One region of the Enterobacter cloacae complex sp. R_G8 genome, then DNA from elsewhere that is predicted to be linked to it. Evidence: predicted binding sites of a transcription regulator. Region 1 holds the regulator's gene; each other region holds the start of a gene.
The links. Region 1 encodes PurR, which represses purine synthesis genes. Its sites were predicted from a motif close to CANGCAAACGTTTGCNTG; they were not measured.
Positions count from the first base shown of each region.

Region 2: a site for PurR is predicted at 2,873-2,890, ahead of NQ842_RS16390 (amino acid aminotransferase). Genes of this name have one in related genera too.
Region 3: a site for PurR is predicted at 2,455-2,472, ahead of tusA (sulfurtransferase TusA). Genes of this name have one in related genera too.
Region 4: a site for PurR is predicted at 2,456-2,473, ahead of purH (bifunctional phosphoribosylaminoimidazolecarboxamide formyltransferase/IMP cyclohydrolase). Genes of this name have one in related genera too.

Region 1 is NZ_CP102246.1:3,061,493-3,067,243, forward strand. Features, by position in the region: gene NQ842_RS14475 (C40 family peptidase) at 29-802, shown strand; gene sodB (superoxide dismutase [Fe]) at 925-1,506, shown strand; gene NQ842_RS14485 (MFS transporter) at 1,542-2,708, opposite strand; gene NQ842_RS14490 (YnhF family membrane protein) at 2,872-2,961, opposite strand; gene purR (HTH-type transcriptional repressor PurR) at 3,259-4,284, shown strand; gene punR (DNA-binding transcriptional activator PunR) at 4,302-5,213, opposite strand; gene punC (purine nucleoside transporter PunC) at 5,329-5,751, shown strand, end outside.
Region 2 is NZ_CP102246.1:3,435,506-3,441,256, reverse strand. Features, by position in the region: gene ldtD (L,D-transpeptidase) at 1-167, shown strand, start outside; gene NQ842_RS16400 (YcbK family protein) at 342-893, shown strand; gene NQ842_RS16395 (MBL fold metallo-hydrolase) at 914-1,561, shown strand; gene NQ842_RS16390 (amino acid aminotransferase) at 1,619-2,809, opposite strand; gene NQ842_RS16385 (porin) at 2,994-4,082, opposite strand; gene asnS (asparagine--tRNA ligase) at 4,688-5,751, opposite strand, start outside.
Region 3 is NZ_CP102246.1:516,122-521,872, reverse strand. Features, by position in the region: gene NQ842_RS02415 (TRAP transporter substrate-binding protein) at 1-329, shown strand, start outside; gene NQ842_RS02410 (TRAP transporter small permease) at 341-850, shown strand; gene NQ842_RS02405 (TRAP transporter large permease) at 861-2,147, shown strand; gene tusA (sulfurtransferase TusA) at 2,153-2,395, opposite strand; gene NQ842_RS02395 (7-cyano-7-deazaguanine/7-aminomethyl-7-deazaguanine transporter) at 2,563-3,228, shown strand; gene NQ842_RS02390 (DcrB family lipoprotein) at 3,301-3,858, shown strand; partial or broken gene NQ842_RS02385 (MFS transporter) at 3,863-5,115, opposite strand; gene NQ842_RS02380 (AI-2E family transporter) at 5,225-5,751, shown strand, end outside.
Region 4 is NZ_CP102246.1:4,847,227-4,852,977, forward strand. Features, by position in the region: rRNA gene NQ842_RS22860 (23S ribosomal RNA) at 1-278, opposite strand, end outside; rRNA gene NQ842_RS22865 (16S ribosomal RNA) at 478-2,017, opposite strand; gene purH (bifunctional phosphoribosylaminoimidazolecarboxamide formyltransferase/IMP cyclohydrolase) at 2,581-4,170, shown strand; gene purD (phosphoribosylamine--glycine ligase) at 4,186-5,478, shown strand; gene NQ842_RS22880 (IS481 family transposase) at 5,559-5,751, opposite strand, start outside.

The sequences.
Region 1 (5,751 bases):
TGACCTGCATTAATCAGGGGACTGCCCAGTGGCGCGGATAAATAAAATCTCGATCACGCTCTGTGCTTTACTGTTTACATCACTCTCTTTCACGCCAGCGGCAAACGCCTCTCAACAGGCGCGGCACTCTGCTGTGCAAAAAACGCATCTGGCAAAAACCACAGAACGTAAAAAAAAGACCACCAGTAAGAACGAAAAGAAAAAAACAACTGCTCAAACGAAAAAGACCGCCTCCAGCAAATCGAAATCAACATCTTCCCGCACTGCCCTCGCATCGAAACGTAAAGCCTCACAAACTGCTGCCAACCTCGTAACGGAAAAATGCACCACGCGCAAAGGGCATAAAGCCAACTGCACGAAAGTGACGAAAATTGCCGACGCGCATAAGGTTCGGGTACAGAAAGCGCAAAAAACGGCGATGAATAAGCTTATGGGGCAAATTGGCAAACCGTATCGCTGGGGTGGCACTTCTCCCCGCACCGGTTTTGACTGCAGCGGGCTGGTGTATTTCGCCTATAAAGATCTGGTGAAATTCCGCATTCCGCGCACCGCCAATGAAATGTACCACCTGCGCGACGCCGCCCCCGTTAACCGTGGCGAGCTGCAAAATGGCGATCTGGTCTTCTTCCGCACCCAGGGTCGCGGTACGGCTGATCACGTCGGCGTGTATGTGGGCAATGGGAAGTTTATTCAGTCGCCACGAAGCGGTCAGGACATTCAGATCACCTCGCTTAGCGAAGACTACTGGGTGCGTCACTACGTCGGCGCACGCCGCGTCATGACACCGAAAACCATCCGCTAAACCCTGCCCTGCCGTCACCACGGCAGGGTAAGTTCCTCTTTTGCATACCCTTTCAATTTGCTATCCTGTCCTTGTTGTCTGTGTGGTTATTGGCAACGCAAAATACAATAAGGAGAGAAGCAATGTCGTTCGAATTACCTGCACTACCGTATGCAAAAGACGCCCTGGCACCGCACATTTCTGCGGAAACCCTGGAATATCATTACGGCAAACATCACCAGACCTATGTCACCAACCTCAACAACCTGATCAAGGGCACCGATTTTGAAGGCAAAACGCTGGAAGAGATCGTCCGCAGTTCAGACGGTGGCGTATTCAACAACGCTGCTCAGGTGTGGAACCACACTTTCTACTGGCACTGCCTGGCGCCAAATGCGGGCGGCGAGCCGACCGGTGAACTGGCTGCTGCGATTAACGCCGCCTTTGGCAGCTTTGCGGAGTTCAAAGCGAAATTTACCGATGCCGCAATCAAAAACTTCGGTTCTGGCTGGACATGGCTGGTAAAAGAGGCCGATGGCAAACTGGCTATCGTCTCCACGTCTAACGCGGGTACACCACTGACCACCAGCGCGACTCCGCTGATGACCGTGGATGTCTGGGAACACGCGTACTACATTGATTACCGTAACGCGCGTCCTAACTACCTGGAGCACTTCTGGGCACTGGTTAACTGGGACTTTGTGGCGAAGAACTTCGCCGCGTAAGAGAGACGCAGAAGGGTTTCCCCTTCTGCGTTTTTTTATTCGGCAGCACAGGCCGCTTCAGGCTGTTTACGACCCGACATCATCACTAGCAGCAGGCCAAGCGCGGCAATAATGGCCCCCATCACCGGCACAAAGCTGTATCCCAGACCACCCGAAATCACAGCACCACCCGCTGCGGCACCGAGCGCATTGCCCAGATTGAACGCACCAATATTCACTGACGAGGAGAGGCCCGGCGCCTCATGCGCGACGCGCATTACGCGCATCTGCAGCGGCGGAACCACGGCAAAGGTGGCCGCCCCCCAGACGACCATCGCAATGGCCGCGCCAACTTCATTACGCGCCAGCCACGGGATGGCAACCATGATGACAATCAGCAGGGTCAGAAAACCCTTCAGCGTTCCGCTCACGGAGCGGTCAGCAAATTTCCCGCCCAGATAGTTACCAATCGAGAAGCCCACGCCAATCAGCACCAGCATCGCGGTGATAAAGATCGGCGTCGCGTGAGTGATGTCATGCAGCACCGGCGAAATATAGGTGTAAAGGGTAAACATCGCCCCGGCACCCAGCACGGTAGTAAGCAGCGCCGAGAGCACCTGCGGGCGCATCAGTACCGACAGCTCTTTACGTACCTCAGGCCGCTCACCAGCGCTGCCTTTCGGCAGGGAGAAGAACAACGCCACCATCGCGACAACGCCCAGTACGGCGGTTGCCAGGAACGACATACGCCAGCCAATGACCTCTCCCAGCCAGGTCGCCGCAGGAACACCGCCAATGTTGGCGATGGTCAGGCCCATAAACATGGTTGCCACGGCACTCGCCTGCTTGTGTTTGGGCACCACGCTTGCGGCAACCACCGACCCCAGCCCAAAGAAGGCACCGTGGTTAAGGCTGGTCAGAATGCGGGACAGCATCAGTGTGGTGTAATCCGGCGAAATGGCGGAGAGCACATTGCCGAGGGTAAAGATAGCCATCAGGAAAATCAGCGCGTTACGGCGAGCGCGGTGGGAAAGCAACAGCGTCATCAGCGGAGCACCAACCATTACGCCAATGGCATAGGCGCTGATTAACATCCCGGCTGCAGGGATAGAGACGTCCACACCGCGGGCGATAACCGGTAAGAGCCCCATAGGGGAGAATTCAGTAGTGCCAATCCCAAAAGCGCCAATCGCCAGGGCCAGCAGGGGAAAATTGATTTTCATGCGTCAACTCCGGATGCCGTGTCAGGTCGTGACACAGAACAAAGAAGGCGAAAGCATGACATTAATCACAAAAAATGAGAAGTTAACAAATTGGCAAAAGATTTTTGCCGGAGATGTAACAATCAGGGGAAGCGGGAGAGAGCGAACGCCCCCTCCGCGTAAATCAGTGCAGTGCAGCCGTCAGACCCGCGGCAACAATCAGCGCCAGCACAATAATGGTGGTGAACAGCGAAAACTTCAGATCGGAACTCATCAATTTTTCTCCTTTTAATCCCCCCACGAAAAGTGAGCTTGCTCATTTTTACACAATTTACGTCAAAAATCTTCCCGGATTTAAACGGATAACCACTTTAGCTCTTCCCCTTTTCATCAAGATAGGACAAAATTCCACGCTAAATTTATTAGCGTACCGGCCATTGACCCCCTCCTGACGTCCCGTGTCGTTTTCCTGGCGTGCCGCAATTCAAGATTGCGTGATAAGGGTGAGAGAAGGCAAACGTTTACCTTCAAGGTTTTCAGGAGTTTAGGATATGGTCTGGAGTGACATTTAATGGCAACAATTAAAGACGTAGCAAAACGCGCAAACGTTTCCACTACAACCGTATCACATGTAATTAACAAAACCCGCTTCGTGGCGGAAGAGACGCGCAACGCCGTCTGGGCGGCAATCAAAGAGCTGCACTACTCGCCGAGTGCCGTTGCGCGCAGTCTTAAAGTTAATCACACCAAATCTATTGGTTTGCTGGCGACCAGCAGTGAAGCGGCCTATTTTGCCGAAATCATCGAAGCGGTTGAGAAAAACTGCTTCCAGAAAGGCTATACCCTGATCCTCGGCAACGCGTGGAACAACATTGAAAAACAGCGCGCCTATCTGTCGATGATGGCGCAAAAACGCGTGGATGGCCTGCTGGTGATGTGCTCCGAGTATCCGGAGTCCGTGCTTTCCATGCTGGAAGAGTATCGTCATATCCCAATGGTGGTGATGGACTGGGGCGAAGCGCGCGCCGACTTTACCGACTCCGTCATCGATAACGCCTTTGAAGGCGGTTATATGGCGGGCCGCTATCTGATTGAACGCGGTCACCGTGAAATTGGCGTGATCCCGGGGCCGCTTGAGCGCAACACCGGTGCTGGCCGTCTGGCCGGATTTATGAAGGCGATGGAAGAAGCGCTGATCACCGTGCCGGAAAACTGGATCGTGCAGGGCGACTTTGAGCCGGAATCGGGCTACCGCGCCATGCAGCAGATCGTTTCCCAGCCGCATCGTCCAACGGCGGTGTTCTGCGGCGGGGATATCATGGCGATGGGGGCCCTGTGTGCGGCCGATGAGCTGGGCCTGCGCGTGCCGCAGGATATTTCCGTGATCGGCTATGACAACGTGCGCAACGCGCGCTTCTTTACCCCAGCGCTGACCACCATTCACCAGCCGAAAGACTCCCTGGGTGAAACGGCCTTCAATATGCTGATGGACAGGATCGTCAACAAACGTGAAGAGTCGCAGTCGATTGAAGTCCACCCGCGTCTTATCGAACGCCGTTCCGTTGCGGATGGTCCGTTCCGCGACTACCGTCGTTAATCACTGTACGGAGCCAGTTACGCTGGCTCCCGTAACCATTCCCGGTTAAGCGTTTCGCTGTCTCCCAGGTAATCCAGTAACCACGCCATGGCGGGCGACACGTCATTTTGTTGCCACGTCAGGCAGCAGGCTGCATCCGGGAACGGATTCTCCAGCGTCAGTTCGACCCATTCACCGGTATCGATTCTCGGCTTAGCGAAATGCACGGGCACCATCGCGACACACAGCCCGGCACTGAGGCAGGTCGCGGAGGACTCCCAGTCCGGCGCCACCACCCGCCGCTGATTATCCAGAAGCCAGGTAATACGTTTTGGCAACGAGCGCGAGGTATCTTCCAGCACCAGCGACGGCCAGTTGCGCAGCGTGTCGTCACTCAGCGGCCCCTCCATGGCAGCCAGGGGATGATCGCTTGCCACCACACATTTCCAGCTCAACATGCCCATATCACGAAACGCATAGCGTCCCCCGACGGGGATCGCCTGGGTCGCCCCAATCGCCATCTCTGCCCTGCCGTCCGCCAGCGCGTCCCAGACGCCGTTGAACACCTCCTGCGAGACGCGAAGTTCAACGTCTGAAAAATGACGATAGAAATCCACAATCATCTGCCGGGTGCGCTCGGGTTTGACGATGTTATCCACGGCAATGGAGAGATGCCCGCGCCAGCCGTTGGCGATCTGCTGACACTGTTCACGGGTGATCTGCATTTTTTTGATAACAGAACGCCCTTCTTTCAAAAACCACGCCCCTGCCGGCGTTAATTCCACATCGCGATGACGTCGTTCAAACAGCGGCACAGCCAGCCACTCTTCGAGCTGACGTACCGTGTAGCTTATCGCGGAGGGAACGCGGTGTAGCTCCTGTGCGGCACCGCTGAAACTGCCGTTTCGTGCGACAGCATCGACAACTTCAAGAGAATAATCTGACCACATTTTCTGCCTGCAAAAAATTTGAATGCACTAGCCAAATATTAGCGTTTCACAACCCGCTTTGCACTCCCTACACTCTGCGCCAGTGTCTACCTGCCTCCTCAAGGAGAATAAAACAATGCAACCCAGGAATGGATTTTTAGTCTGGCTCGGCGGTTTGAGCGTGCTGGGCTTTTTGGCCACCGATATGTACCTGCCCGCGTTTGCGGCGATGCAGGCAGATTTACAAACCCCTGCTGCGGCCATCAGCGCCAGCCTGAGTTTGTTCCTCGCGGGCTTTGCCATTGCACAGTTGCTCTGGGGCCCGCTCTCCGATCGCTTTGGGCGTAAACCGGTGCTGTTACTGGGCCTGGGCATTTTTGCCGTCGGCTGTCTGGGAATGTTATGGGTACGCGATGCGACCTGGCTGCTGGTGCTGCGCTTTGTGCAAGCCGTCGGCGTCTGTGCGGCAGCGGTGACCTGGCAGGCCCTTGTTACCGACTACTACCCGGCCAACCGCACCAACCGCATTTTCGCCACCATTATGCCCCTGGTAGGGCTT
Region 2 (5,751 bases), 370 kb from region 1:
CGCGTTACGTTAATATTCGACACAATATTCCGGTCAATCTTTACTATCTGACGGCGTTTGTTGGCGAAGATGGGCGTACTCAGTATCGTACAGATATTTACAATTATGATCTCACCGCGCGATCCGGCGCACAAATTTTGCCAAAAGCTGAACAATTAATCAGGTAAATGAAGCAGTTCGGGAAAAAAGGTTGTCGTAAGTTAGGGTAAATACGTGGCGATATGGCTGGAAGCCGCGTATTTGCTGGGGTTGGGTGCCTTGACGTCGTCGGCTTTGCCAGTTAAGGTGCCCTTCGTGCGCTAAGCATATTACGATTTCTTTGACCTGTAGACCTGATTATCATGGACAAATTTGACGCTAATCGCCGCAAACTGCTGGCGTTAGGTGGTGTTGCGCTCGGCGCAGCGGCCATCCTGCCGACGCCAGCATTTGCCACCCTCTCGACACCTCGTCCGCGTATTTTAACGCTCAACAATCTGCATACTGGTGAGTCGCTAAAAGCGGAGTTCTTCGATGGCAGAGGCTATATTCAGGATGAATTAGCAAGACTTAACCATTTTTTCCGTGATTTCCGCGCGAATAAAGTAAAAGCCATCGACCCAGGATTATTTGACCAGTTGTTCCGCCTTCAGGGCCTGCTGGGTACCAGCAAGCCGGTGCAACTCATTTCTGGTTATCGTTCCATTGATACCAATAATGAATTGCGCGCCCGCAGCCGTGGGGTAGCGAAAAAAAGCTATCACACCAGGGGACAGGCAATGGACTTCCATATTGAAGGCGTTTCGTTAGCCAATATTCGCAAAGCTGCGTTATCTATGCGCGCAGGTGGTGTAGGATATTACCCAAGTAGTAACTTTGTGCATATTGATACCGGTCCAGTTCGGCACTGGTAATAACGAAACACAGGAGCAGTATGAACTATCGTATTATTCCGGTTACGGCGTTCTCCCAGAATTGTTCATTGATCTGGTGTGAGCAAACCAAACTGGCCGCGCTTGTCGATCCCGGCGGTGACGCTGAGAAGATCAAACAGGAAGTTGCAGAAAGCGGTGTGACGCTGATGCAGATTTTACTGACGCATGGTCACCTTGACCATGTCGGCGCAGCGGCGGAGCTGGCACAGCACTATGGTGTGCCGGTGATCGGTCCGGAAAAAGAAGATGAGTTCTGGCTGCAGGGTTTGCCAGCCCAAAGCCGCATGTTTGGCCTCGATGAGTGTCAGCCGCTGACGCCCGATCGCTGGTTAAACGAAGGAGAGCGTGTGAACGTAGGGAATGTGACTTTACAGGTGTTGCATTGTCCTGGGCATACGCCAGGCCATATCGTCTTCTTTGATGACCAGTCTCGTCTGCTGATTTCCGGCGATGTGATTTTCAAAGGTGGCGTAGGACGCAGCGATTTTCCGCGTGGCGACCACGGACAGCTGATCCAGTCGATTAAACAGAAGTTATTGCCACTGGGTGATGACGTGACGTTTATCCCTGGACATGGCCCGATGTCGACGCTGGGCTACGAGCGGGTGCATAACCCCTTCCTTCAGGATGAAATGCCTGTCTGGTAAATCCGGATAATAAAAAAAGCCTGCATAGTGCAGGCTTTTTTGTGGGCGCTAATTACATTACAGTACGGCGACAATCGCTTCGCACAGTGGCGCCATGTTGTCAGGGGTCATACCTGCAACGTTCACGCGGCCAGAGGCCACGGCGTACACGCCAAACTCTTCACGCAGACGCAGTACCTGCTCTTTGGTCAGGCCGCTGAAAGAGAACATCCCGTTCTGCTTAATAATAAAGCTGAAGTCACGGTCAGCCCCTTTCTCAGCCAGAGTATTTACAAACAGCAGGCGCATGCGCTGAATACGCTGACGCATATCGTTCAGCTCTTGTTCCCAGATCGCACGCAGCGCATCGTTGCTCAGAATGGTGGCAACGACAGAGGCACCGTGTGCCGGTGGGTTAGAGTAGTTTGCGCGGATCACAGATTTCATCTGGCTGAACGCACGCTCTGCGGTCTCTTCGCTTGCCGCGACCAGCGTACAGGCGCCTACGCGCTCATTGTACAGGCCAAAATTCTTGGAGTAGGAGCTTGCAACGATCAGCTCCTGATGGACAGCTGCGAATGCGCGCAGACCTTCAGCATCTTCTTCCAGACCACGGGCAAAGCCCTGATAGGCGAAGTCAAACAACGGCAGCCAGCCTTTCTCAACGGAGAGCTTAGCCAGGTGTTCCCACTGCTCAAGCGTAGGATCAATACCGGTTGGGTTGTGGCAGCAACCGTGGAACAGTACCACGTCACCTGCCTGTGCTTCGCTCAGGCTTGCCAGCAGGCCATCGAAGTCCAGAGCGTGGTGTGCGGCGTCATAATACGCATATTCGCACACTTCCAGACCCGCAGAGTTAAAGACGCTCTTGTGGTTCGGCCAGCTTGGATTGCTCACCCAGACACGCTTAACAGCGGTATTTTTTGCAAGGAAATCCGCCGCCACGCGCAGTGCGCCGGTACCGCCAGGCGTTTGTGCTGTGCGCGCGCGTTTGTCGCTCACAATTGTACTACCTTTACCGAACAGCAGCTCCTGCGTGCAACGACCAAACTCAGGGATACCATCAATACCGAGGTAGTTCTTGGTGGTTTCATTTTCCAGCAGATACTGCTCAGCTTTTTTTACGCTGGTCAGTACCGGGGTTTTGCCGGTTTCATCTTTATATACACCAATACCCAGGTTGATTTTGCCAGGGCGGTCGTCGGCACGAAACAGATCGGCCAGGCCCAGAATAGGGTCGGCAGGAGCGGCGGTAATGTTCTCAAACATGACGAAGTTCCATTGTGATTACAGAAGTGAAATCCGCTATCAGGTTAACGGTAGATTTACAAAATGCCAACCGTTTGCGACGAAAAGCGTGCGGCTTTTCAAAAGTCGCCATTATTTTCTGTCAGGCATAAAAAAACAGGGCCGAAGCCCTGTTCATTAAGCATATAACAAAGTGGTGTACTGATTAGAACTGGTAAGTTACAGCCATTGCAACCTGGTCGTCTTTACCGTTCACGATACCCACGCTACGAGAGTAGTCGGTGTCGTCGATCAGGTTCAACTGGTAGTCAACATAGATGTTGAAGTTTTTGTTGAAGTAGTAAGTCGCACCGAGTTCAACAAATTTCTGCAGGTCAGCATCGCCGCCCGCGAAGGTGCCGCGCTGAGCCAGGTTTTTACCTTTAGACTGAACGTAGGACACGGATGGACGCAGACCGAAGTCGAACTGGTACTGAGCGATAACTTCGAAGTTCTGAGTTTTGTTTGCGAATGAACCGTCTTCTTCACGGGTCATGTTGCGGGTTTCAGCGTAGGTGGTTGCCAGGTAGATGTTGTTCGCATCGTACTTAGCACCAACAGCCCATGCTTCCGCTTTCTCGCCTTTACCGTCAGCGGTCTGCCGGTTAGTACGGTCAGAGTTGCTGTATGCGCCGATCAGGCCGAAACCTTCGCCGAACTCATAACCAACAGAGGTACCAAAACCGTCACCGTTAGCGGTTTTAACGTCGGTACGATCGTTTTTACCCTGATACTGCAGGCCCAGGCTCAGGCCATCAACCAGACCGAAGAAGTCAGAGTTACGATAGGTCAGAACGCCAGTGGTACGGCCGGTCATGAAGTTATCAGAGTAGTTAGCCCAGGTCATACCTGAGTAGGATGGCGCCATATCGGTGTAAGATTCTACATCGTAAACGATACCGTAGTTACGGCCGTAGTCGATGGAACCTGCATCACCAGCTTTCAGGCCAGCGAACGCCAGACGGGTACGCTGAGTCTGGCTGCTTTCTGGCTGGCTTGCCAGAGCACGGTATTCCCACTGGCCGTAACCGGTCAGTTGGTCATTGATTTGGGTTTCGCCTTTGAAACCGATCTGAGCATAGGTAGCATCGCTGCTGTCTGTGTTGTCACCGGAGGTCACGAAATCGTGCTCACCAACCACTTTCCCGTACAGATCCAGTTTGTTGCCGTTTTTGTTATAGATTTCTGCAGCGTTAGCTGCACCGGCTACCAGCAGGGCAGGGATTACCACTGCCAGAATATTGCGCTTCATCATTATTTATTACCCTCATTGGTTTTTTTATGACACTCGCCACTGCCGCCAATAAATTCCGTCAATAAATATTTCCGGAACTATTGATGAGAGTTTGGTGTCTTTATGTATCTGTCAGGCATCTTTCCATTCATAGAACCGTTTCGCTAGCCTGAAAGTGCTACAATTTTCAAGATTGAGTAACAAAAAGAAATTATATGTAACTAAATGTGTATTTTTCGGAACTTTGTGAACCACCTCAAATTTCAGAAAGACGTGGCGAATTAAACGGCAAGCAGATTCCTATATATATGAATTCCTTATAATTAATTTAGATAAAGGCAATTCGTATACGCGCACCTTCAACGACTCATTTTTTCTTATGACCCAAAAAGGACTTCTGGATGGCTGTGATTTTGGTTGAAATTTGTGCTATTGCTTGAGGATTAAATAATCGCAATAAGAATAGGGTTTATTTTTTGTTCGTAGATATTTCGTGGAAACAAAACGTAACAACTAGTGGTTGTGACGGGGTCAAAGTTGAAAGGTGCTTACTTTTCGCTGACGAAAATTGACAGAGCAGAATAAAATAATGGCCAGCAAATGCTGGCCATTATGATTTTGGTTACTTAGAAGCTGGCATTACGCGGCGTACGTGGGAACGGAATAACGTCACGTACGTTCTGAACACCTGTGACGTAGGCGATCAGACGTTCGAAGCCCAGACCAAAGCCTGAGTGTGGCACAGTACCGTAACGGCGCAGATCGCGATACCAGCTGTAATCCGCTGGATTGAGCCCCATCTCTTGCATGCGCGCATCCAGCACGTCCAGACGCTCTTCACGCTGGGAACCACCGATAATTTCACCAATGCCCGGTGCCAGTACGTCCATTGCGGCAACGGTTTTACCGTCTTCGTTAAGGCGCATATAGAACGCCTTAATGTCTTTCGGATAGTTTTTCACAACAACCGGTGCTTTGAAGTGCTTCTCAGCCAGGTACCGCTCATGCTCGGAAGAGAGATCCACGCCCCAGTAAACCGGGTTCTCAAACGTCTCACCACATTTCTCGAGAATAGCGACTGCATCGGTGTAATCCACCTGGGCAAAGTCGGAGGAAACAAAGCGCTCCAGACGTGCAATCGCTTCGTTATCGACACGCTCAGCGAAGAATTTCATGTCATCAGCACGTTCTTCCAGTACCGCTTTGAAGACATACTTGAGCATGGATTCCGCCAGGCCAGCGACATCGTTCAGGTCTGCGAAAGCCACTTCAGGCTCCAGCATCCAGAATTCCGCCAGGTGACGGCTGGTGTTGGAGTTTTCCGCACGGAAGGTTGGGCCGAAGGTGTAGATTTTAGACAGCGCACAGGCGTAGGTTTCGCCGTTGAGCTGGCCGGACACTGTCAGGAAGGCTTCTTTACCAAAGAAGTCTTTGTCAAAGTCCACTTTACCTTCCGGCGTGCGCGGCAGGTTTTCCAGATCCAGCGTCGAGACGCGGAACATTTCGCCAGCACCTTCGGTATCGGAGGCGGTGATCAACGGGGTAGACACCCAGAAATAACCCTGCTCGTCGAAGAAGCGATGCAGTGCCTGCGCCAGCGTGTGGCGGACACGGGCAACCGCACCAATCAGGTTAGTGCGCGGACGCAGGTGAGCCACTTCACGCAGATATTCGATGCTGTGACGTTTTG
Region 3 (5,751 bases), 2.4 Mb from region 1:
TCGCCCATAACTATATGCCGATCGCCAAAAACTATACCCTCAGCGGCCACTTCATTACCCCGGAAATGCTGCTCTACTCAAAAGTGAAATGGGACAAGCTCAGCGCAGACGAACAGCAGAAAATCCTGACCCTGGCGCGCGAAGCGCAGTTCGAGCAGCGCAAGCTGTGGCAGGCCTATAACGCCGAGGCGCTGGCGAAGATGAAAGCCGGTGGCGTGCAGTTCCACGAGATCGACAAATCGGTATTTATCAAAGCCACAGAGCCGGTGCGCGCGCAGTATGGCGAAAAGCATCAGGATCTGATGAAAGCCATTGCTGACGTTCAGTAAACGGAGAGCGTATGTCCGAACTCTACCTGAAGTGGATGGACCGGCTGTATCTGCTCGCCATGGCCGTAGCGGGGTGTGCACTGCTGGTGATGACGGTGGTGATCCCGATTGGCATCTTCTCGCGCTATGTCCTGAATCGCGGTGAATCCTGGCCGGAGCCGATCGCCATTATCTGTATGGTGACCTTTACGTTTATCGGCGCGGCGGTGAGCTACCGTGCCGGATCGCACATCGCCGTAAACATGCTGACCGACCGATTGCCAGACATGCTGAAAACAGCGTGTGCGCGCGTGGTGGATCTGCTGATGCTGCTGATCTCGCTGATTATGTTCTGGTACAGCTACTGGCTGTGTGTCGAGCTCTGGGAGCAGCCGGTCGCCGAGTTTCCGATCCTGACGTCAGGGGAGAGTTATCTGCCGCTGCCAATTGGTTCGGCGGTGCTGATCCTGTTTGTCATTGAACGTCTGCTGTTTGGCTCACAGGAAAACCGTCCTGTGGTGCTGATCGGCAACCACAGTTGAGGGGTGAACAATGGATGCATTCGTTTTGTTATTCACCCTCGCCATTTTGCTGGCGCTGGGTATGCCGGTGGCGTTTGCCGTCGGCTTAAGCGCCGTCGCGGGCGCGTTGTGGATCGAGTTACCGCTCGAAGCGCTGATGATCCAGATCACCAGCGGGGTTAACAAATTTACCCTGCTGGCGATCCCGTTTTTCATCCTGGCGGGGGCGATCATGGCGGAAGGCGGCATCGCCCGTCGGCTGGTGAATTTCGCGTATGTCTTTGTCGGTTTTATTCGCGGCGGGCTGTCGCTGGTGAATATCGTGGCTTCCACCTTTTTCGGCGCGATTTCCGGTTCATCGGTGGCGGATACCGCCTCCATCGGCAGTGTGATGATCCCGGAGATGGAGAGAAAGGGGTATCCCCGCGAGTATGCGGCGGCGGTCACCGCCAGCGGGTCGGTGCAGGCGATTTTAATCCCGCCCAGCCACAACTCGGTGATCTACTCGCTGGCCGCAGGCGGTACGGTCTCCATCGCCACGCTGTTTATCGCCGGCGTGCTGCCGGGGCTGCTGCTGGGGCTGTGTCTGATGGCGCTGTGTCTGTGCTTTGCCCATAAGCGCGGCTATCCAAAAGGCGAAAAGATCCCCTTTAAACAGGCGCTGAAGATATTTCTCGATGCCCTGTGGGGGCTGATGACGGTGGTGATTATCCTCGGCGGCATATTGTCCGGGATATTTACCGCCACCGAATCGGCGGCAGTCGCCTGCCTGTGGGCGTTCTTTGTCACCATGTTTATCTATCGGGACTATAAGTGGAGCGAACTGCCGAAGCTGATGTGCCGGACGGTGAAAACGGTCACTATCGTGATGATCTTGATTGGCTTTGCGGCGGCGTTTGGCGCGGTGATGACCTACATGCAGTTACCTGTGCGCATCACGGCGTTCTTCACCTCGCTCTCGGATAACAAGTACGTGATCCTGATGTATCTCAACATCATGCTGCTGCTGATTGGCACCCTGATGGATATGGCGCCGATCATTCTGATCCTGACGCCGGTGCTGTTGCCGGTGACCAATGCGTTGGGGATCGACCCGGTGCATTTCGGGATGATCATGATGGTGAATCTGGGGATCGGGCTTATCACGCCGCCGGTGGGATCGGTGCTGTTTGTGGCCAGTGCGGTGAGCAAGCAGAAAATCGAACATGTGGTGCGCGCAATGCTACCGTTTTACGGCATGCTGCTGGTGGTGCTGGGAATGGTAACGTACATCCCGGCGATTTCGCTGTGGCTGCCGGGATTGCTGGGCATGCAGTAAGGGGGTTACCCCTTACGGATCAAATACCGGTACGGCAGCGCTTCGGTCTGCTGTGCCACCAGTTCATGCTCCATAAAGGTACAAAAACCGGGGATATCGCGGGTGGTTGCCGGATCGTCAGCGATAATCAGCAGCGTTTCGCCGGTTTGCATATTGCGCACGGTTTTGCGCACCATCATTACCGGCTCAGGGCAGCGGAGGCCCTGCGCATCAAGGGTGTGGTCTGGAGTGGAAAACAGATCGGTCATGGTGTTCTCGGTCAGATAAAAACGGCTGTAGTTTACGCCCCGTAGCCGGCAATGCAAACCAGGTTAACGGTTGCGTAAAAACTAACCATTGCAAAGTCCCGTCAAAGCAGTATCATGCTGCGGTTTTTATTGGGTTCCCTCACCCCAACGTATAAAAAGGTCACAATATGACGCCGTTTTCTGAATCGCAGCGCGTAAAAGCGTTGTTCTGGCTTTCGCTTTTTCATCTGCTGGTGATCACCTCCAGTAACTATCTGGTGCAGTTGCCGATCGCCATCTTTGGTTTCCATACCACCTGGGGCGCGTTCAGCTTCCCGTTTATTTTTCTCGCCACCGATCTGACCGTGCGTATTTTTGGCGCACCGCTGGCTCGCCGCATTATTTTTGCGGTCATGCTGCCGGCGCTGTTCGTGTCGTACGTTATTTCCTCCCTGTTTTACATGGGAAGCTGGCAGGGCTTTGAAGCGTTAACCCACTTCAACCTGTTTGTCGCCCGTATCGCCACCGCAAGCTTTATGGCCTATGCGCTGGGGCAGATCCTCGACGTGCACGTATTTAACCGCCTGCGTCAGAATCACCGCTGGTGGATGGCCCCCACCGCCTCGACGCTGTTCGGCAACGTCAGCGATACGCTGGCCTTCTTCTTCATTGCCTTCTGGCACAGCCCGGATGCGTTTATGGCCGAACACTGGATGGAAATTGCGCTGGTGGACTACTGCTTCAAGGTGCTTATCAGCATTGTCTTCTTCCTGCCGATGTACGGCGTGCTGCTGAATATGCTGCTGAAAAGACTGGCAGATAAATCTGAAATCACAGCATTGCAGGCTGGTTAAGGGTTCGCTTTATCAGTTGTGATAAGATGGACAAATGAGCCGTTATGGCCGTTTATCGAAAGGAAGAAGTCAATGCGCAATCTGGTTAAATATGTCGGGATTGGCCTGCTGGTTGTCGGCCTTGCAGCCTGTGATAACAGCGACACGAAAACGCCTGCTCAGGGCGCGTCTGCAGAGAGCAACGCAACCGGTCAGCCGGTGAACCTGCTGGACGGTAAACTCAGCTTCTCTCTGCCAGCGGATATGACTGACCAGAGCGGCAAGCTGGGTACCCAGGCGAACAACATGCACGTCTATTCCGATGCAACCGGGCAGAAAGCGGTGATTGTGATTGTGGGCGACGATACCAGCGAAGACCTGGCCGTGCTGTCCAAACGTCTGGAAGATCAGCAGCGCAGCCGCGACCCGCAGCTGCAGGTGGTGACCAACAAGTCCATCGAACTGAAAGGCCACACGCTGCAGCAGCTGGACAGCATTATCTCTGCAAAAGGTCAGACGGCTTACTCTTCCGTGGTGCTGGGTAAGGTGGATAACAAACTGCTGACCCTGCAGATCACCCTGCCAGCGGAAGATCAGCAGAAAGCGCAGACTGCCGCTGAAAACATCATCAACACCATCGTGATTCAGTAACGCGTCAGGATGATGACGTGGCCTCCGGTGCCTGCACCGGGGGCCATTTTTTTAGCCGCCACGTGAGCATCAGGGCCATCACCACCAGACCCGCAGCCGCAAGATAGATTACCGGCACGCCTGCCCAGGCCATGACCAGCCCTGCCAGCGGCCCGGTAATACCCAACGACATATCCATAAACACCGTGTAGGTTGCCAGCGCCGCCCCCTGATTCTGCGGCGGCACGGCTTTCACCGCCACCACGCCCAGCGCCGGGAAGACCAGCGAAAAACCGGCTCCGGCGAAGAACACGCCAATTTTTGCCATCCACGGCGCGGTCGCTATACCGGTCAGCAGCAGCCCGACAATCTCAACGGCAAAGCAGATCATCGCTACATTCAGCCCGCCCAGGCGGTTAATACCGTTCGGAAAGAGCAAACGGGCACCCACAAACGCACAGCTGAACAGGGTTAACGCAAAGGCCGCCCCATCCCAGCCTTTGGCGTCATAAAACAGGGTGATAAAGGTGGCGATCACCCCAAAGCCGGTGGTTGCCAGCGCCAGTGCCATACCATACGGCCAGACGCGCCCCAGCACTGCCCGGAACGGCAGCGGTTTACCTTTGCTGGCCTTCACTTTCGGACGCGGCAGGGCAAACAGGATCGCCACCAGCGCGACCACCATAATGGTGCCCGCCAGGCCGTACAGTCCGCCATACGCATAGCACATCACCCCAAGCGGGGCGCCAAGCGCCATTGCCCCGTAGGTGACAATGCCGTTCCAGGAGATCACCCGGCCAATGTGCGGTGCCCCGACCACGCCTACCCCCCACAGCGTCGAACCGGTTCCTGCCAGGCTTTGCCCAATCCCCAGGATCACCCGGCCCAGGCACAGCAGCAACAGGCTGACCAACGGCCAGTGGCTGGTCGTTGCCGCCAGCAGGTAGCTTAGGCCACTGAGAAAACAGCCGCATAATCCCGTAATCACAATGCTCTTCGGCCCGAACAGATCCGCGTAGCGACCCGCATGTGGGCGGCTCAACAGCGTGGCGAAGTACTGCAGGCTAATCACCAGCCCCGCCCAGAATGCGCTAAACCCCATCACGTCATGGACGTAGCCCGGCAAGACCGCCAGCGGCAGGCCAATCGTCAGGTAACTGGCAAAGTTAAAAATCACAACTGAGACAATGCGCAGATTAAGGCGCAATCCGCTTAATGCCGGTTCGGCGGCAGGTTCGGGCATGGGGTTTTACCTGGATTTTTGCAACAGTGTTTCACTATTACCACGACGCCAGCAGAAAATCAGCAGCGACTTTCAGATTAACGGTGCCAGACGAAGCGGATCCCGCGCACTACACTTAACGGGCAATCACATTAAGGAACACGCATGACCCCTAACCCGCCCGACAAAGCAGGACTCCACATCCTGTTAAAACTCGCCTCTCTGGTGGTGATCCTCGCCGGTATCCATGCTGCCGCCGATATTATTGTCCAGCTTCTGCTGGCGCTCTTTTTTGCCATTGTGCTTAACCCGCTGGTGACCTGGTTTTTGCGCCGGGGTATCAGCCGCCCGGTGGCCATAACCATTGTGGTTATCGTGATGCTGATTGCCCTCACCGCCCTTTTCGGCGTGCTGGCCGCCTCGCTGAGCGAGTTCTCCACGATGCTGCCGCAATACAACAAAGAGCTGACGCGCAAGATCGTGGCGCTTCAGGAGATGATGCCGTTTCTGAACCTGCATATTTCGCCGGAACGGATGTTGCGCCGGATGGATTCCGAAAAAATCATGACCTACGCCACCACGCTGATGACCGGCCTGTCCGGCGCCATGGCCAGCATTTTGCTGCTGGTCATGACGGTGGTGTTTATGCTGTTCGAAGTGCGCCACGTGCCCTATAAGCTGCGCTTTGCGCT
Region 4 (5,751 bases), 1.8 Mb from region 1:
TTCAGACTCTGGGCTGCTCCCCGTTCGCTCGCCGCTACTGGGGGAATCTCGGTTGATTTCTTTTCCTCGGGGTACTTAGATGTTTCAGTTCCCCCGGTTCGCCTCGTTAACCTATGTATTCAGTTAACGATAGTGTGACGAATCACACTGGGTTTCCCCATTCGGACATCGCCGGGTCAAGGGTTCATATCACCTCGCCGGCGCTTTTCGCAGATTAGCACGTCCTTCATCGCCTCTGACTGCCAGGGCATCCACCGTGTACGCTTAGTCGCTTAACCTCACAACCCGAAGATGTTTCACTTCATGATTGCGAAAATTTGAGAGACTCGAACACACATTAACTGTGTGTCGTTTCAATTTTCAGCTTGATCCAGATTTTTAAAGAGCAAAATTTCACAATGCACTTAACAGTACATTTTGAAATTATTCATTTATCAAACAATCTGTGTGAGCACTGCAAAGGCAGGTTCTTTAAGGTAAGGAGGTGATCCAACCGCAGGTTCCCCTACGGTTACCTTGTTACGACTTCACCCCAGTCATGAATCACAAAGTGGTAAGCGCCCTCCCGAAGGTTAAGCTACCTACTTCTTTTGCAACCCACTCCCATGGTGTGACGGGCGGTGTGTACAAGGCCCGGGAACGTATTCACCGTAGCATTCTGATCTACGATTACTAGCGATTCCGACTTCATGGAGTCGAGTTGCAGACTCCAATCCGGACTACGACGCACTTTATGAGGTCCGCTTGCTCTCGCGAGGTCGCTTCTCTTTGTATGCGCCATTGTAGCACGTGTGTAGCCCTGGTCGTAAGGGCCATGATGACTTGACGTCATCCCCACCTTCCTCCAGTTTATCACTGGCAGTCTCCTTTGAGTTCCCGGCCTAACCGCTGGCAACAAAGGATAAGGGTTGCGCTCGTTGCGGGACTTAACCCAACATTTCACAACACGAGCTGACGACAGCCATGCAGCACCTGTCTCACAGTTCCCGAAGGCACCAATCCATCTCTGGAAAGTTCTGTGGATGTCAAGACCAGGTAAGGTTCTTCGCGTTGCATCGAATTAAACCACATGCTCCACCGCTTGTGCGGGCCCCCGTCAATTCATTTGAGTTTTAACCTTGCGGCCGTACTCCCCAGGCGGTCGATTTAACGCGTTAGCTCCGGAAGCCACACCTCAAGGGCACAACCTCCAAATCGACATCGTTTACGGCGTGGACTACCAGGGTATCTAATCCTGTTTGCTCCCCACGCTTTCGCACCTGAGCGTCAGTCTTTGTCCAGGGGGCCGCCTTCGCCACCGGTATTCCTCCAGATCTCTACGCATTTCACCGCTACACCTGGAATTCTACCCCCCTCTACAAGACTCTAGCCTGCCAGTTTCGAATGCAGTTCCCAGGTTGAGCCCGGGGATTTCACATCCGACTTGACAGACCGCCTGCGTGCGCTTTACGCCCAGTAATTCCGATTAACGCTTGCACCCTCCGTATTACCGCGGCTGCTGGCACGGAGTTAGCCGGTGCTTCTTCTGCGGGTAACGTCAATTGCTGTGGTTATTAACCACAACACCTTCCTCCCCGCTGAAAGTACTTTACAACCCGAAGGCCTTCTTCATACACGCGGCATGGCTGCATCAGGCTTGCGCCCATTGTGCAATATTCCCCACTGCTGCCTCCCGTAGGAGTCTGGACCGTGTCTCAGTTCCAGTGTGGCTGGTCATCCTCTCAGACCAGCTAGGGATCGTCGCCTAGGTGAGCCGTTACCCCACCTACTAGCTAATCCCATCTGGGCACATCTGATGGCAAGAGGCCCGAAGGTCCCCCTCTTTGGTCTTGCGACGTTATGCGGTATTAGCTACCGTTTCCAGTAGTTATCCCCCTCCATCAGGCAGTTTCCCAGACATTACTCACCCGTCCGCCACTCGTCACCCGAGAGCAAGCTCTCTGTGCTACCGTTCGACTTGCATGTGTTAGGCCTGCCGCCAGCGTTCAATCTGAGCCATGATCAAACTCTTCAATTTAAAAGTTTGATGCTCAATGAATTAAACTTCGTAATGAATTACGTGTTCACTCGTTGAGACTTGGTATTCATTTAGTGTCCGAAGACATTAAGAATCCATGTCACTTTGAGTGCCCACACAGATTGTCTGATAAATTGTTAAAGAGCAGTTGCGACGCGCTTCAGCGCTCTGTCGCGAGGTGGCGTATATTACGCTTTCCTCTTTCAGAGTCAACCCTGATTTTCAGGATTTTTTCTCTTCAACCGACCGGGTTGTTTGTGAAGTGATTCACATCCGCCGTGTCGATGGAGGCGCATTATAGGGAGTTCTCCGCAGGCCGCAACCGCTAAATGACAGAAAAATGACTGACTGCTGCATTCCCCAGCAAAACCCCGCTTTATACCCTTTTACGCACAGACTTATCCACAGCGATGCGAAAAAGTGAAAATTCGCGAGCGTTGCGCAAACGTTTTCGTTAAAATGCTCGCGCTTAACAAGGATGCCTCGTCAGGTGTGTTAGATGAGTTTTTCGCTGGAAAATTCATCTAACGCTCTCTGTAATCGTGAAATCCAGGGGATTTACCATGCAACAACGTCGTCCAGTCCGCCGCGCTCTGCTCAGTGTTTCTGATAAAGCCGGTATCGTCGAATTCGCTCAGGCACTTTCTGCACGTGGTGTAGAGCTGCTGTCCACAGGTGGTACCGCACGCCTGTTAGCAGATAAAGGTCTGCCGGTAACCGAAGTGTCCGATTACACCGGTTTCCCGGAAATGATGGATGGACGCGTCAAAACCCTGCACCCAAAAGTCCACGGCGGTATTCTGGGTCGTCGCGGTCAGGACGACGCGATTATGGAACAACATGAGATCGCGCCAATTGATATGGTTGTCGTTAACCTTTATCCGTTCGCTCAAACCGTAGCGCGCGAAGGCTGCTCTCTGGAAGACGCCGTAGAGAATATTGATATCGGCGGACCGACGATGGTGCGCTCCGCGGCCAAGAACCATAAAGATGTGGCCATTGTGGTGAAGAGCAGCGACTACTCCGCCATTATTAATGAGATGGATGCGAACGAAGGGTCACTGACTCTGGACACCCGTTTCGACCTCGCGATTAAAGCATTCGAACACACCGCCGCGTACGACAGCATGATCGCCAACTACTTCGGTAGCCTGGTGCCTGCTTACCACGGTGAAAGCAACGATCCTTCCGGCCGCTTCCCACGCACGCTGAACCTGAACTTCATCAAGAAGCAGGATATGCGTTATGGCGAGAACAGCCACCAGCAGGCTGCCTTCTATATAGAAGAAGAGGTAAAAGAAGCCTCTGTCGCTACCGCGCAGCAGGTTCAGGGCAAAGCGCTCTCTTATAACAACATTGCCGATACCGATGCTGCGCTGGAGTGTGTGAAAGAGTTCAGCGAGCCTGCCTGCGTTATCGTGAAGCATGCGAACCCATGCGGCGTAGCGGTGAGTACATCCATTCTGGATGCTTACGATCGCGCCTATAAAACCGACCCGACTTCTGCTTTCGGCGGCATTATCGCCTTTAACCGCGAACTGGATGCCGAAACCGCACAGGCCATTATCTCTCGTCAGTTTGTTGAAGTGATCATCGCGCCATCTGCGTCTGAAGAAGCCCTGAAAATCACCGCTGCGAAACAGAACGTGCGCGTGCTGGTTTGCGGCCAGTGGGCAGAGCGCGTGCCGGGTCTTGATTTCAAACGTGTAAATGGTGGGCTGCTGGTACAGGATCGCGATTTAGGCATGGTGACAGCCGCAGACCTGCGCGTCGTGACCAAACGTCAGCCAACAGAGCAGGAGCTGCGCGACGCGCTGTTCTGCTGGAAAGTGGCGAAGTTCGTGAAATCCAACGCCATTGTCTACGCCAAAGAGAACATGACCATCGGGATAGGTGCAGGCCAGATGAGCCGCGTTTACTCCGCGAAAATTGCCGGGATTAAAGCCGGTGACGAAGGTCTGGAAGTGAAAGGCTCCGCCATGGCGTCTGATGCCTTCTTCCCGTTCCGCGACGGTATTGATGCTGCCGCAGCAGTGGGCATCACCTGCGTGATCCAGCCTGGCGGCTCAATCCGCGACGACGAAGTGATTGCCGCCGCCGACGAACACGGCATCGCGATGATCTTCACCGACATGCGCCACTTCCGCCATTAATCCACGGAGCAGAAAATGAAAATATTAGTGATTGGTAACGGCGGACGCGAGCATGCGCTGGCGTGGAAAGCAGCTCAGTCGCCGCGGGTGAAAACCGTCTTCGTCGCGCCGGGTAATGCGGGTACGGCACTGGAACCTGCTCTGCAGAACGTCGCCATCGGCGTGACGGATATTCCCGCGCTGCTGAGCTTTGCACAGAACGAGAAAATCGATCTCACCATCGTCGGCCCCGAAGCTCCGCTGGTGATTGGCGTTGTTGACGCGTTCCGTGCCGCGGGTCTGAAAATCTTCGGCCCAACGGAAGGTGCCGCACAGCTGGAAGGATCTAAAGCCTTCACCAAAGATTTCCTCGCGCGTCATCACATCCCGACGGCGGAATACCAGAACTTCACCGAGATTGAGCCCGCCCTGGCTTACCTCCGTGAAAAAGGCGCGCCGATCGTTATTAAAGCCGACGGTCTGGCTGCCGGTAAAGGCGTTATCGTCGCGATGACGCTCGAAGAAGCCGAAGCCGCGGTTCACGATATGCTGGCCGGCAACACCTTTGGCGACGCGGGCCACCGCATCGTGATTGAAGAGTTTCTCGACGGTGAAGAGGCGAGCTTTATCGTGATGGTCGATGGCGAACACGTTCTGCCAATGGCCACCAGCCAGGACCATAAGCGCGTAGGCAATGCGGATACCGGGCCGAATACCGGCGGTATGGGTGCTTACTCCCCTGCACCTGTGGTAACTGATGAAGTGCATCAGCGCACCATGGACCGTATCATCTGGCCAACCGTAAAAGGAATGGCTGCCGAGGGTAACACCTACACCGGTTTCCTCTATGCGGGCCTGATGATCGACAAGCAGGGCAATCCGAAGGTAATCGAATTTAACTGCCGCTTCGGCGATCCGGAAACACAGCCAATCATGCTGCGCATGAAATCCGATCTGGTGGATCTTTGCCTGGCCGCATGCGACGGCAAGCTGGATGAGAAAACCTCCGAGTGGGACGAACGCGCGTCTCTGGGCGTGGTGATTGCTGCGGGCGGTTATCCTGGCCACTACAACACCGGGGATGAGATCCACGGCCTGCCGCTGGAAGAAGTTGAAGGTGCGAAGGTGTTCCACGCCGGTACGAAACTGTCTGAGGACGATCGCGTACTGACTAATGGTGGCCGCGTGCTGTGCGCCACCGCGCTGGGCCATACTGTTGCCGATGCCCAGAAGCGTGCCTATGCGCTGATGGCGGATATTCACTGGAACGGTAGCTTTAGCCGTCAGGATATCGGCTATCGTGCGATTGCACGCGAGCAAGGGGAATAATACCCCCTCACCCTAACCCTCTCCCTCTGTACGGTCCGGGGACATGGTAGACAGGTGTTCGGGGACATGGTGAACACTTTTTAACATCCTTTACCCATGGTGATCGACTTTTTCTTCAGGTCGATCACCCCCACTTTTGTGCTGTACCACCACACCTCGTAGCGGCCGTCTTCCTGCATCTCCTTCAGCCCGACCCGTTCTCCCCTGAACGCCTTGCCTGCGCTCAGACTTACCCCTTTCACGCTCAGCTTTCCGCTGATATCCACTTTCCTG